Regions from separate parts of the Peribacillus sp. S4 genome, predicted to be linked through region 2. Evidence: a T-box and tRNA genes for the amino acid it is inferred to sense, from the RefSeq annotation. Region 2 holds a T-box; the other holds one or more tRNA genes.
The links. A T-box is a leader RNA that pairs with one kind of tRNA and senses whether it is charged. The one in region 2 lies ahead of thrS (threonine--tRNA ligase), so its partner is inferred to be a tRNA-Thr.
Positions count from the first base shown of each region.

Region 1: it has a tRNA-Thr gene. The T-box ahead of thrS (threonine--tRNA ligase) is inferred to sense a tRNA for this amino acid. The anticodon was not compared.

Region 1 is NZ_CP175708.1:5,001,506-5,007,477, forward strand. It holds gene ACJ9PY_RS23895 (isochorismate synthase MenF) at 1-6, opposite strand, end outside; gene ACJ9PY_RS23900 (1,4-dihydroxy-2-naphthoate polyprenyltransferase) at 305-1,225, shown strand; gene ACJ9PY_RS23905 (TraR/DksA C4-type zinc finger protein) at 1,377-2,126, shown strand; tRNA gene ACJ9PY_RS23910 (tRNA-Glu) at 2,168-2,239, opposite strand; tRNA gene ACJ9PY_RS23915 (tRNA-Ser) at 2,243-2,333, opposite strand; tRNA gene ACJ9PY_RS23920 (tRNA-Asn) at 2,335-2,409, opposite strand; tRNA gene ACJ9PY_RS23925 (tRNA-Ile) at 2,422-2,498, opposite strand; tRNA gene ACJ9PY_RS23930 (tRNA-Gly) at 2,504-2,577, opposite strand; tRNA gene ACJ9PY_RS23935 (tRNA-His) at 2,582-2,657, opposite strand; tRNA gene ACJ9PY_RS23940 (tRNA-Phe) at 2,675-2,750, opposite strand; tRNA gene ACJ9PY_RS23945 (tRNA-Asp) at 2,774-2,849, opposite strand; tRNA gene ACJ9PY_RS23950 (tRNA-Met) at 2,856-2,929, opposite strand; tRNA gene ACJ9PY_RS23955 (tRNA-Ser) at 3,033-3,125, opposite strand; tRNA gene ACJ9PY_RS23960 (tRNA-Ile) at 3,147-3,223, opposite strand; tRNA gene ACJ9PY_RS23965 (tRNA-Met) at 3,234-3,310, opposite strand; tRNA gene ACJ9PY_RS23970 (tRNA-Ala) at 3,339-3,414, opposite strand; tRNA gene ACJ9PY_RS23975 (tRNA-Pro) at 3,432-3,508, opposite strand; tRNA gene ACJ9PY_RS23980 (tRNA-Arg) at 3,520-3,596, opposite strand; tRNA gene ACJ9PY_RS23985 (tRNA-Leu) at 3,606-3,694, opposite strand; tRNA gene ACJ9PY_RS23990 (tRNA-Gly) at 3,707-3,781, opposite strand; tRNA gene ACJ9PY_RS23995 (tRNA-Leu) at 3,790-3,871, opposite strand; tRNA gene ACJ9PY_RS24000 (tRNA-Lys) at 3,879-3,954, opposite strand; tRNA gene ACJ9PY_RS24005 (tRNA-Thr) at 3,977-4,052, opposite strand; tRNA gene ACJ9PY_RS24010 (tRNA-Val) at 4,063-4,138, opposite strand; rRNA gene rrf (5S ribosomal RNA) at 4,150-4,265, opposite strand; rRNA gene ACJ9PY_RS24020 (23S ribosomal RNA) at 4,385-5,972, opposite strand, start outside.
Region 2 is NZ_CP175708.1:4,345,287-4,351,258, reverse strand. It holds gene ACJ9PY_RS20650 (amino acid permease) at 1-971, shown strand, start outside; gene ACJ9PY_RS20645 (DUF7010 family protein) at 1,227-1,862, shown strand; gene ACJ9PY_RS20640 (hypothetical protein) at 1,903-2,178, opposite strand; T-box leader at 2,534-2,755, shown strand; T-box leader at 2,787-3,009, shown strand; gene thrS (threonine--tRNA ligase) at 3,069-4,976, shown strand; gene ACJ9PY_RS20630 (hypothetical protein) at 4,973-5,635, opposite strand; gene ACJ9PY_RS20625 (LysE family transporter) at 5,753-5,972, opposite strand, start outside.

The DNA.
Region 1 (5,972 bases), 660 kb from region 2:
AGCCAAAAAAATCCCCCCAAATGTACATTTTAAAAGCTATTTAACCTATTTAAAGATACACCTCCCTTGAACCTCATGTCAATAAAACGCCCCTTTACCGAACGATTCTTCCCTGCTTTTTTCCTTATTATATGAATCTTAGCGAATGTAGAGAAATACCCTTGATTTTGGAAATGAATCACCCATGAATTTCAATTACACCCATACCCACTTTTCCTGCATTTATTAGGATAACCTTTTGTGCAACATTTCAATATTTGTTATAATTTCGAGAGAACCAATAATGATTTTGAGGAGAGAAATAATGCAAACAGAATACGACGGACTTCCCCTTAAACGGACCTGGAAGATTTGGTGGGAGTTAATTCGTCCACATACACTAACCGCAGCTTTTGTCCCAGTCTTACTTGGAACTGTGATTGCACTTTTGGAAGATGGAGTGAATTGGTTACTATTCGCTGCCATGATGGTTGCAAGTATCCTGATTCAAGCTGCAACCAATTTATTCAATGAATACTATGATTTCAAGAGAGGCCTGGATACGGAGGAATCCGTAGGCATCGGAGGCGGGATCGTCCGTCATGGGATGACCCCCAGACTAATCATGAACTTGGCCCTTGGCATGTATGCCATCGCCTTGATCATTGGAATCTATATCTGTGCCGCATCGTCTTGGTGGCTAGCTGCAGTAGGCCTCGTTTGCATGCTTGTCGGCTATCTTTATACAGGCGGTCCCCTGCCCATTTCATATACACCGTTCGGGGAACTTTTTTCTGGATTGTTCATGGGCTTTTTGATAATCCTGATCGCCTTTTTCATTCAAACCGGTGATGTTTCTTCAACAGCCATCTTAATTGCCATTCCAAGTGGGATACTGGTAGGGCTGATCAACTTATCCAATAACCTCCGGGATCATGATGGGGATAAGGCACATGGCCGCAAAACGATGCCAGTCGTGATGGGCAGGAAAAACGCCCTGACATTCATGGCAATCATGTTCGCTTTCTCTTATCTATGGCTTGTTGGGCTCGTTCTTACCGGAAGCGTTACGGCTTGGATTCTCCTTGCCTTCCTTAGCATACCGAAGGCAATGGCCGCAATAAAAGGCTTCGTAGGTAAAACACAGCCGATCACGATGGTGCCGGCAATGAAAGCCACTGCCCAAACGAACACCTTCTTTGGCTTACTCATGGCCATTGGATTATTCATCAGCTATCTTATATAGTCTTCGGGGACTGAGCCCATCCGCTCAGTCCTTTTTTCTATCTTCCGTTCCATATTGTTTTCCTATACTCCGATTCGGGTAATAGATAATACAACCACCTTACCAATATAAAAAGAGATTTGGACTTTAGTTTAGAAGGAGTGAATTGGATATGGCAACGAAACAACAAACGCAAAAATTTAAAAAAGAACTGCTTCAGGAAAAAAATGAGCTATGTAATAGAATTCAAAATGATGAACAATCCGTTCTGGATAAAAGCCAGACGGAATCCGTAGGTGAATTATCATCCTATGATAATCATCCTGCAGACCTAGGGACCGAATTATTCGAGATGGAACGTAATCAAGCACTCGATGAGCATGCACAATCCGAAATGGAGAAAATAGAAGAAGCTTTGAAAGCCATGGAAGAAGGATCGTATGGCCATTGTAAAACCTGCAATAAGGAAATCCCCATCGAGAGGCTTGAAGCGATCCCAAGCACCCTCTACTGTGTCGAGCATTCCCCAGAACGAACGCTTTCACAAGACAGGCCAGTGGAAGAGGATATACTGATTCCATCCAAGGGTGATCATTTTGAAAATCGTCATGGAATCGAAATGGCAGCTAAAGAAGATAGCTTTGGTGAAGTGGCCAAATTCGGTACATCAGAAACGCCATCTGATTATACCGGTGATCATGACAATTACAATGATCTTTATAAAAACGAGGATGAAACGGATGGATTTCCTGAAGACTATGAAGGATTTGCAGCAAATGATATCGAAGGAAAAACGAGAGTGGATATACCGAACAAAAAGCAAAAGGAATATGAAGATACCCTGAAAGAAGAAAATATAGAATCCCAACTTGTAGACATTCCCTATAAACAAAAAGATGGTTATATCAAGGAAAATAAATAAAAAAAAGAAGCATACATGAATGTATGCTTCCTTTTTTGTTATGACCCGTACGGGATTCGAACCCGTGTTACCGCCGTGAAAGGGCGGTGTCTTAACCGCTTGACCAACGGGCCAACTGGCGGAGAAGGAGGGATTTGAACCCTCGCGCCGCTCGCGCGACCTACACCCTTAGCAGGGGCGCCTCTTCAGCCTCTTGAGTACTTCCCCATGGCTCCGCAGGTAGGACTCGAACCTACGACCGTTCGGTTAACAGCCGAATGCTCTACCACTGAGCTACTGCGGAACAATATGAATATGGTGGGCCTAAATGGACTCGAACCATCGACCTCACGCTTATCAGGCGTGCGCTCTAACCAGCTGAGCTATAGGCCCATATTTGGAGCGGGTGAAGGGAATCGAACCCTCATCATCAGCTTGGAAGGCTGAGGTTTTACCACTAAACTACACCCGCGAAATGGGGCGACTGATGGGAATCGAACCCACGAATGCCTGAACCACAATCAGGTGCGTTAACCACTTCGCCACAATCGCCGTAATTTTGTAAGATATGGTGGCTCAGGACGGAATCGAACCGCCGACACAAGGATTTTCAGTCCTTTGCTCTACCGACTGAGCTACTGAGCCACATATGTATTCAATTTAAATAATGGCGGTCCCGACGGGAATCGAACCCGCGATCTCCTGCGTGACAGGCAGGCATGTTAACCGCTACACCACGGGACCTAATAATTGCGGGGACAGGATTTGAACCTGCGACCTTCGGGTTATGAGCCCGACGAGCTACCGGACTGCTCCACCCCGCGACGGTAATAATGAAACGATTAGCATCAAGCTTTCGTGAATATTGTTTCGTCCGCATCCTTTATGTAAGGTTGTTTTAAAACAACTTGCTGCTTTTAGAAAAAATGGAGGAGGTAGAGGGATTCGAACCCCCGCGGGATTTGACTCCCCTGTCGGTTTTCAAGACCGATCCCTTCAGCCGAACTTGGGTATACCTCCACGGCTTTTAAAAAATGAATATGGTGGACCTTGTAGGACTCGAACCTACGACCGGACGGTTATGAGCCGTCTGCTCTAACCAGCTGAGCTAAAGGTCCTTATATTTATTGGTAGCGGCGGAGGGGATCGAACCCCCGACCTCACGGGTATGAACCGTACGCTCTAGCCAGCTGAGCTACACCGCCAATATAATATAAGTTTCTGATTGAAAAATGGTGGAGCCTAGCGGGATCGAACCGCTGACCTCCTGCGTGCAAGGCAGGCGCTCTCCCAGCTGAGCTAAGGCCCCATTCATTAAAAATCACGTGGTCGGGAAGACAGGATTCGAACCTGCGACCCCTTGGTCCCAAACCAAGTGCTCTACCAAGCTGAGCTACTTCCCGCAATAAAAACATGGTGCGCCCGGCGGGAGTCGAACCTACAACCTTCTGATTCGTAGTCAGATGCTCTATCCAATTGAGCTACGGGCGCATATTATGATGGTGCCGAGGACCGGAATCGAACCGGTACGGTAGTCACCTACCGCAGGATTTTAAGTCCTGTGCGTCTGCCAGTTCCGCCACCCCGGCACATACGAAAAGTGGAGCGGAAGACGGGATTCGAACCCGCGACCCCAACCTTGGCAAGGTTGTATTCTACCACTGAACTACTTCCGCATGAAAGATGCGGGTGAAGGGACTTGAACCCCCACGCCTTGCGGCGCCAGATCCTAAGTCTGGTGCGTCTGCCAATTCCGCCACACCCGCATATAAATGGTGAGCCATGAAGGATTCGAACCTTCGACCCTCTGATTAAAAGTCAGATGCTCTACCAACTGAGCTAATGGCTCGTGCTTGTACTATCTTAAAAAGTGGTGCCGGCAAGAGGACTTGAACCCCCAACCTACTGATTACAAGTCAGTTGCTCTACCAGTTGAGCTACACCGGCAGGTGTAAAATGGTGGAGGATGACGGGATCGAACCGCCGACCCTCTGCTTGTAAGGCAGATGCTCTCCCAGCTGAGCTAATCCTCCATATGAAACCTGCTTGGCGACGTCCTACTCTCACAGGGGGAAACCCCCAACTACCATCGGCGCTGAAGAGCTTAACTGCCGTGTTCGGAATGGGAACGGGTGTGACCTCTTCGCTATCGTCACCAAACAATGTTAACATTTTTTCAAGACATATATTATTATAACGTCTTTTTGAGAAAATGCAAGAAGAAATTTTCATTCCTTCAAAACTAGATAATAAGAAGGTATTTCATTTTTTAAAAAGCGTTGGTTAAGTCCTCGATCTATTAGTATCAGTCAGCTCCACATGTCACCATGCTTCCACCTCTGACCTATCAACCTGATCATCTTTCAGGGATCTTACTAGCTTGCGCCATGGGAAATCTCATCTTGAGGGGGGCTTCATGCTTAGATGCTTTCAGCACTTATCCCGTCCGCACGTAGCTACCCAGCTATGCCTTTGGCAAGACAACTGGTACACCAGCGGTGCGTCCATCCCGGTCCTCTCGTACTAAGGACAGCTCCTCTCAAATTTCCTGCGCCCGCGACGGATAGGGACCGAACTGTCTCACGACGTTCTGAACCCAGCTCGCGTACCGCTTTAATGGGCGAACAGCCCAACCCTTGGGACCGACTACAGCCCCAGGATGCGATGAGCCGACATCGAGGTGCCAAACCTCCCCGTCGATGTGGACTCTTGGGGGAGATAAGCCTGTTATCCCCGGGGTAGCTTTTATCCGTTGAGCGATGGCCCTTCCATGCGGAACCACCGGATCACTAAGCCCGACTTTCGTCCCTGCTCGACTTGTAGGTCTCGCAGTCAAGCTCCCTTGTGCCTTTACACTCTACGAATGATTTCCAACCATTCTGAGGGAACCTTTGGGCGCCTCCGTTACTCTTTAGGAGGCGACCGCCCCAGTCAAACTGCCCACCTGACACTGTCTCCCACCCCGATAAGGGGCGCGGGTTAGAATTTCAATACAGCCAGGGTAGTATCCCACCAACGCCTCCACCGAAGCTGGCGCTCCGGCTTCTCAGGCTCCTACCTATCCTGTACAAGCTGTACCAAAATTCAATATCAGGCTGCAGTAAAGCTCCACGGGGTCTTTCCGTCCTGTCGCGGGTAACCTGCATCTTCACAGGTACTATAATTTCACCGAGTCTCTCGTTGAGACAGTGCCCAGATCGTTACACCTTTCGTGCGGGTCGGAACTTACCCGACAAGGAATTTCGCTACCTTAGGACCGTTATAGTTACGGCCGCCGTTTACTGGGGCTTCGGTTCAAAGCTTCGCTTGCGCTAACCTCTCCCCTTAACCTTCCAGCACCGGGCAGGTGTCAGCCCCTATACTTCGCCTTGCGGCTTCGCAGAGACCTGTGTTTTTGCTAAACAGTCGCCTGGGCCTATTCACTGCGGCTTTTCTGGGCTATTCACCCTAAAAAGCACCCCTTCTCCCGAAGTTACGGGGTCATTTTGCCGAGTTCCTTAACGAGAGTTCTCTCGCACACCTTAGGATTCTCTCCTCGCCTACCTGTGTCGGTTTGCGGTACGGGCACCTTACATCTCACTAGAGGCTTTTCTTGGCAGCGTGGAATCAGGAACTTCGGTACTATATTTCCCTCGCCATCACAGCTCCGCCTTAATGGAAACGGGATTTGCCTCGTTTCCGGCCTAACTGCTTGGACGCGCATATCCAACAGCGCGCTTACCCTATCCTTCTGCGTCCCCCCATCGTTCAAACGATGTATAGGTGGTACAGGAATATCAACCTGTTGTCCATCGCCTACGCCTTTCGGCCTCGGCTTAGGTCCCGACTAACCCTGAGCGGACGAGCCTTCCTCAGGAAACCTTAGGC
Region 2 (5,972 bases):
TTGCCATCATTTGCTTCATCATTATTGGTTTATTGACCATATTGGGGATTTTTGGCGGAAAGGTGATCGGATTTGAAAACTTCACCATGGATGAGGCACCATTCAAGGGAGGATTTTTATCGATCATCTCAATCTTTCTAATCGCGGGATTTTCTTTTCAAGGCACAGAACTGGTTGGTATTGCTGCCGGGGAAAGTGAAGAACCCGAAAAAAATGTTCCGAATGCAATCCGCCAAGTATTTTGGCGCATCCTATTATTTTACATCGGGGCCATCCTGATACTTGGTCTCTTAATACCGTATACGAGTCCAAGCTTGTTGAACGGAGATGTCGAAAATATTTCTGTAAGCCCTTTCACGCTTGTTTTTGAACGGGCAGGGCTGGCATTCGCTGCATCCGTCATGAATGCGGTCGTGTTAACCTCCTTACTATCCGCCGGGAACTCGGGGCTATATGCATCAACGCGGATGTTATGGTCGATGGCAAAAGATCATCAAGCTCCCAAATTCCTGGCCAAAGTCAACCGCAGGGGGATCCCGATGAATGCCTTGATCATGACATCCATAATTGGGGGATTCGCCTTCTTGACCTCCATTTTCGGGGACCATGTATTTACATGGCTATTGAATGCATCCGGGCTGACTGGCTTCATCGCCTGGATTGGAATCGCCATAAGCCATTATCGCTTTAGACGAGCCTATGTTGCACAGGGTGGTGACCTGAACGAACTCAAATATAAAGCAAAATGGTTTCCATTCGGTCCGATTCTTTCATTCACCCTGTGCATACTCGTCATAGCAGGACAGAACTATGGAGCATTCCTAAGCGGCAGCATCGACTGGTATGGAGTCGCCGTCTCCTATATCGGATTACCGATATTCCTGGGAGTCTGGCTAGGATACAAGATTTATCACAAGACCAAATTAATAGCATTAAAAGATTGTCAATTCGATAAATCAGATGTGGCTTGATACCAATGGAAAAAACCTGAGCTTCCCTTTGGAGACTCAGGTTTTTTTATGAAGATTTGTATCGAAATCGAGTTATATCTGCGAAAAACGGAATATATTTGCGGAAATTGAATTATATCAACGAAAATCGAATTATATCAACGAAAATCGAATTATATCTGCGAAAAACAGAATATATCTGCGAAACGGCCATTATCTCATCTCAAATGATTTTTTTATAGCTGAATAATTGGGGAAGTGGTGCAATATTATTCTATGTACGATTATACTGTGGATGAAAGGAAACTGATGATGAAAGAGGCTTTTCGCGGTTCTGGAATTGGAGTCACTTTCATGGCGGTCTTCGGAACACTGTGGGCGGGTACTGGTGTAATGGGATTGCAGGGGTGGGGGTTTCCATACGTGGAACTCGCAGCCATATTCGTGGGAATCATCATGGTTATCGTTGGCATTTCATTAATACATGCTTCACAAAAAATGTCCAATCAAGTTTCAGATGATGGGGCAAGACGTCTTAAGCGTATCGGATTTTTGTTTAATATGGTCTTCATTGCCGAAGGTTTGCTGATTGGGATTGCCATTGCCATCTGTAACTTGATCAATCAGACCGATCTTATACCGGGAGTCATCGCCATTATTGTAGGGATTCATTTTTTACCATTGGCGTCACTTTTCCAAATCAAGGTTTATTATGCAACAGGTGTGCTTCTCTGTTTATTGGCGCTTATTACATGGCTGATTGTGCCAGACACCGTCATGGTTGGGGAGCACCAAATCCTTGCACCGTTATCATTGCTCGGCCTTGGATGCGCACTAATACTCTGGGCCACTGGACTTACGCTATGGCTAGGAATAAAGAATTCAAGCCGAACGATAACCGATGAAGAATGAATTAATAAAAAAACCCGTCATGGTGAACGGGTTTTTTCATTTAATTTTTCATCCAGGTCAAGAGCCTGACAATTTGAAATGGTTCATTCCAAACGATAATGAAACTTAAAAGAAAGAATGCAGCCACAGCCAAAAATTTTGACATTCCTCTTTCATTTTTATATATGGCCCCTAAGCTGCATAACAAACCAATTAGCAACGCACCGAATCCTGAAATCATAAGCAGCTCGGAGGCTTTTGAAAAAGCTAGGGAACAGGAAAATGAAAGGATACCAATCACTGCAAATACGATTGACCAATTGCTTAAACGTTTCATAGAGACTCCTTTTTTACTAATTATACCAATTTGGTGTCAGTAATGAAATGAAAAAAATTAAGGTTGTCACTTATGGGAATATATTGTAATATATATAACAATATAAAATTTTAGAAGCATTGATAAGGACATGAATCATTTTTACGGTCTGCAGAGAGGGAAGGGCAGCTGCGAACTTCCTGGCTTAGGAAACTGATTTACCGCCTTTGAGCTATATCGGTGAACAAGAGTAACTGATATCGTCTAAGCTGCGTTACAGCTCCAGAGCCATGAGTATTTTTTGCTTATGGGAAATTGGGTGGAATCACGGGTAAACGCACTCGTCCCTTACATAGGGATGGGTGCGTTTTTTATAATTATTGCCATGATAAGGACATGAATCATTTTTACGGTCTGCAGAGAGGGGAGGATAGCTGCGAACTTCCTGGCTTAGGAAACTGATTTACCGCCTTTGAGCTATATCGGTGAACAAAAGTAACAGATATCGTTTAAGCTGCGTTATAAGCTCCAGAGCCATGAGTGATTTATGCTTATGGGAAATTGGGTGGAACCACGGGTAAGCGCACTCGTCCCTTGCATAGGGATGAGTGCGTTTTTTTCTATATAAAAATATGGCGATGATAAGGACATGAATCATTTTTACGGCCTGCAGAGAGGGAAGGGCAGCTGCGAACTTCCTGGCTTAGGAAACTGATTTACCGCCTTTGAGCTATATCGGTGAACAAAAAGTAACTGATATCGTCTAAGCTGCGTTACAAGCTCCAGAGCCATGAGTGTTTTTTGCTTATGGGAAATTGGGTGGAACCACGGGTAAACGCACTCGTCCCTTGCATAGGGATGTGTGCGTTTTTTTATTATTAAAAAGGGGTGTTTATGTGATGGATGAAAAAATGATTAAAGTACAATTCCCGGATGGGCAGCAAAAGGAGTATCCGCAAGGGATCACAGTGGAAAGTGTGGCAGGCTCAATCAGCCCAAGTTTAAGGAAAAAGGCAGTAGCTGGAAAACTGGATAAGCAATTGGTTGATTTAAGTCACAAGCTTATTCAGGATGGTGAACTGTCGATCTTGACTCTCGATTCGGATGAAGGATTACACGTATTGCGACATACATCTGCGCATGTTTTGGCACAGGCTGTGAAAAGATTATACAAAAATGTGGAATTAGGGATGGGACCAGTCGTGGAAGACGGTTTTTACTATGATTTTAAGTTAGATCATCCTTTGAGCTCAGAAGATCTGCAGGCCATTGAAAAAGAGATGGAACATATCATAAGTGAAAATCTGGAAATTAAAAGGATAGAAGTGACTTATGAAGAAGCTGTGAAGTTATTCGAGGGCAGAGGGGAGTCTTTCAAGTTGGATATAGCAAAGAACATCCCCAATGGTGAAAAATTAACGCTCTATCAACAGGGGGAATTCATCGATCTTTGCAGAGGGCCGCACCTTCCATCCACATCATTTGTAAAATCATTCAGATTGACTCGTGTATCTGGTGCCTATTGGCGGGGAGACAATCAAAATGAAGTTCTCCAAAGGGTGTATGGCGTGGCTTTTCGAAAGAATAAGGATTTACAGGATCATTTTAAATTCCTTGAAGAAGCGGCCAAACGCGACCACCGTAAATTAGGGAAGCAGTTGGAATTATTCATGTTTTCGGAGGAAGCCCCTGGAATGCCATTTTATTTACCGAAAGGACAAATCGTTAGAAATGAATTGGAGAAGTTCTCGCGGGAGCTTCAGACTGAAGCTGATTATGACGAAGTTCGGACTCCTTTCATGATGAACCAGCGGTTATGGGAACAGTCGGGCCACTGGGATCATTATCACGAGAATATGTACTTCACTGAGGTGGATCAAACAAAATTCGCGATGAAGCCAATGAACTGTCCGGGTCATATGCTTATTTTCAAAAACAGTCTTTATTCTTACAGGGATTTACCCATCCGGATGGCCGAATTCGGTCAAGTCCACCGTCATGAATATAGCGGTGCATTGAACGGGATGCTGCGTGTCCGTACATTTTGTCAGGATGATGCCCACATCTATGTACGGCAGGATCAAATCGAAAGTGAAATAAAACAAGTGTTTCATCTGATCGATAAGGTGTATCGCACTTTCGGATTCGAGTATTCCGTTGAGCTCTCGACTCGTCCGGAGGATTCAATGGGCGATGATTCCCTTTGGGAAGCTTCTGAAACAGCCCTGAAAAATGTTCTGGAAAGCATCGGGATACAATATCAAGTAAATGAAGGAGACGGGGCATTTTATGGACCGAAAATTGATTTTCATATTAAAGATGCATTAAAACGAAGCCACCAATGTGCAACAATCCAACTTGATTTTCAAATGCCCGACAAATTTGATCTGACTTACATCGATGAAAATAATGAAAAAGTTCGTCCGGTGGTCATTCATCGTGCCATCTTTGGATCGATCGATCGTTTTTTCGGAATCCTGATAGAACACTTTGCCGGTGCTTTTCCGGTATGGCTCGCCCCGGTGCAAGTACAGATCATCCCAGTCTCACAAGTTCATCTGGATTATTGTTTACAGGTTCAAAATGCACTGAAGAATCAAGGCATAAGAGTGAAAATCGATGATCGGAATGAAAAGCTGGGGTATAAAGTCAGGGAAGCACAGCTGGGGAAAATCCCATATATGCTGGTCCTTGGAGATAAAGAAGAAAAAGAAAATGAAGTAAATGTCCGGAAATATGGGGAACAAGAATTTGAAAATGTCACAATAGAAACGTTCATCAAGAAAATGGTCCAGCAAATAAAAGAACGCAGCATCTAACAAGAAAGCAGCTTAAATTGGAACTCACGAGTAAAAGGCCGAAATTCACGAGTAAAAGCGAGAAACTCACGAGTAAAAGGCCAGAATTCACGAGTAAAAGCGAGAAACTCACGAGTAAATGGAATAAAAAAGACAGCCGAATAAATCGGCTGTTTCTTTTTATCTACAAATCCATACCCAGCCAACACTAGGAATGAACTGCTGAAAACAGTTACCCCCAGGGCCGCCATGACCGCCGCCTTGTCCGCCGCCATGACCGCCATCATGACCGCCGCCTTGTCCGCCACCATGTCCGCCGCCTTGTCCACCGCCTTGTCCACCGCCATGACCTTCGACAGGCATGTTAATCCTAGGTATTGTAATCCAACTATATCTGTATGATGTACCTCATTTGGTATGCCGCCTTCGAGTATCTGTACCATTCCAGTAGTATTATTTATCCCCATTAAAATAAAGGTGTGCGGGGTGTTACCCCAAAATCCTCTGAAGCAATGACCTTGCCGGCCTGCGTTTAAATGGCTCTGGATAGTGGCTACTGGAACCAGTGTTTGTACTGGCAGTCTGTCATCATAATAAGGCAAATTAGCATAAGAATCATCGTAATAATATGGAGCAGTATAATATGGAACATTATAATGGTAGTAGCCGTAATTATACATTCAAGAAATCCTCCCTTTGTGTTTACCCTTTCAGGCTATGAACAATGAGGGGACAAAGAAGGACATTAAAATAGGCGGCCTAATTTATCTATTTAATGCGAACTCACGAGTAAATACTTATGTAAATAAAACCTTTGCTGCCTGGATGGCAAAGTATATGCCGATTCCTATAAGGGATATCCCCGAAATGATCGAGATGCCCATTAGAATGGGTTTGGATAAAAAGCGTCTGAAGGTGCTGGCGATGATGGCCATTGCGAAATCCCAGATTAAGAGGCCGATAAGGATTCCTGAGCTGTATAAAAGTAAATGATCCATATCATATTTTGAAGCGGAG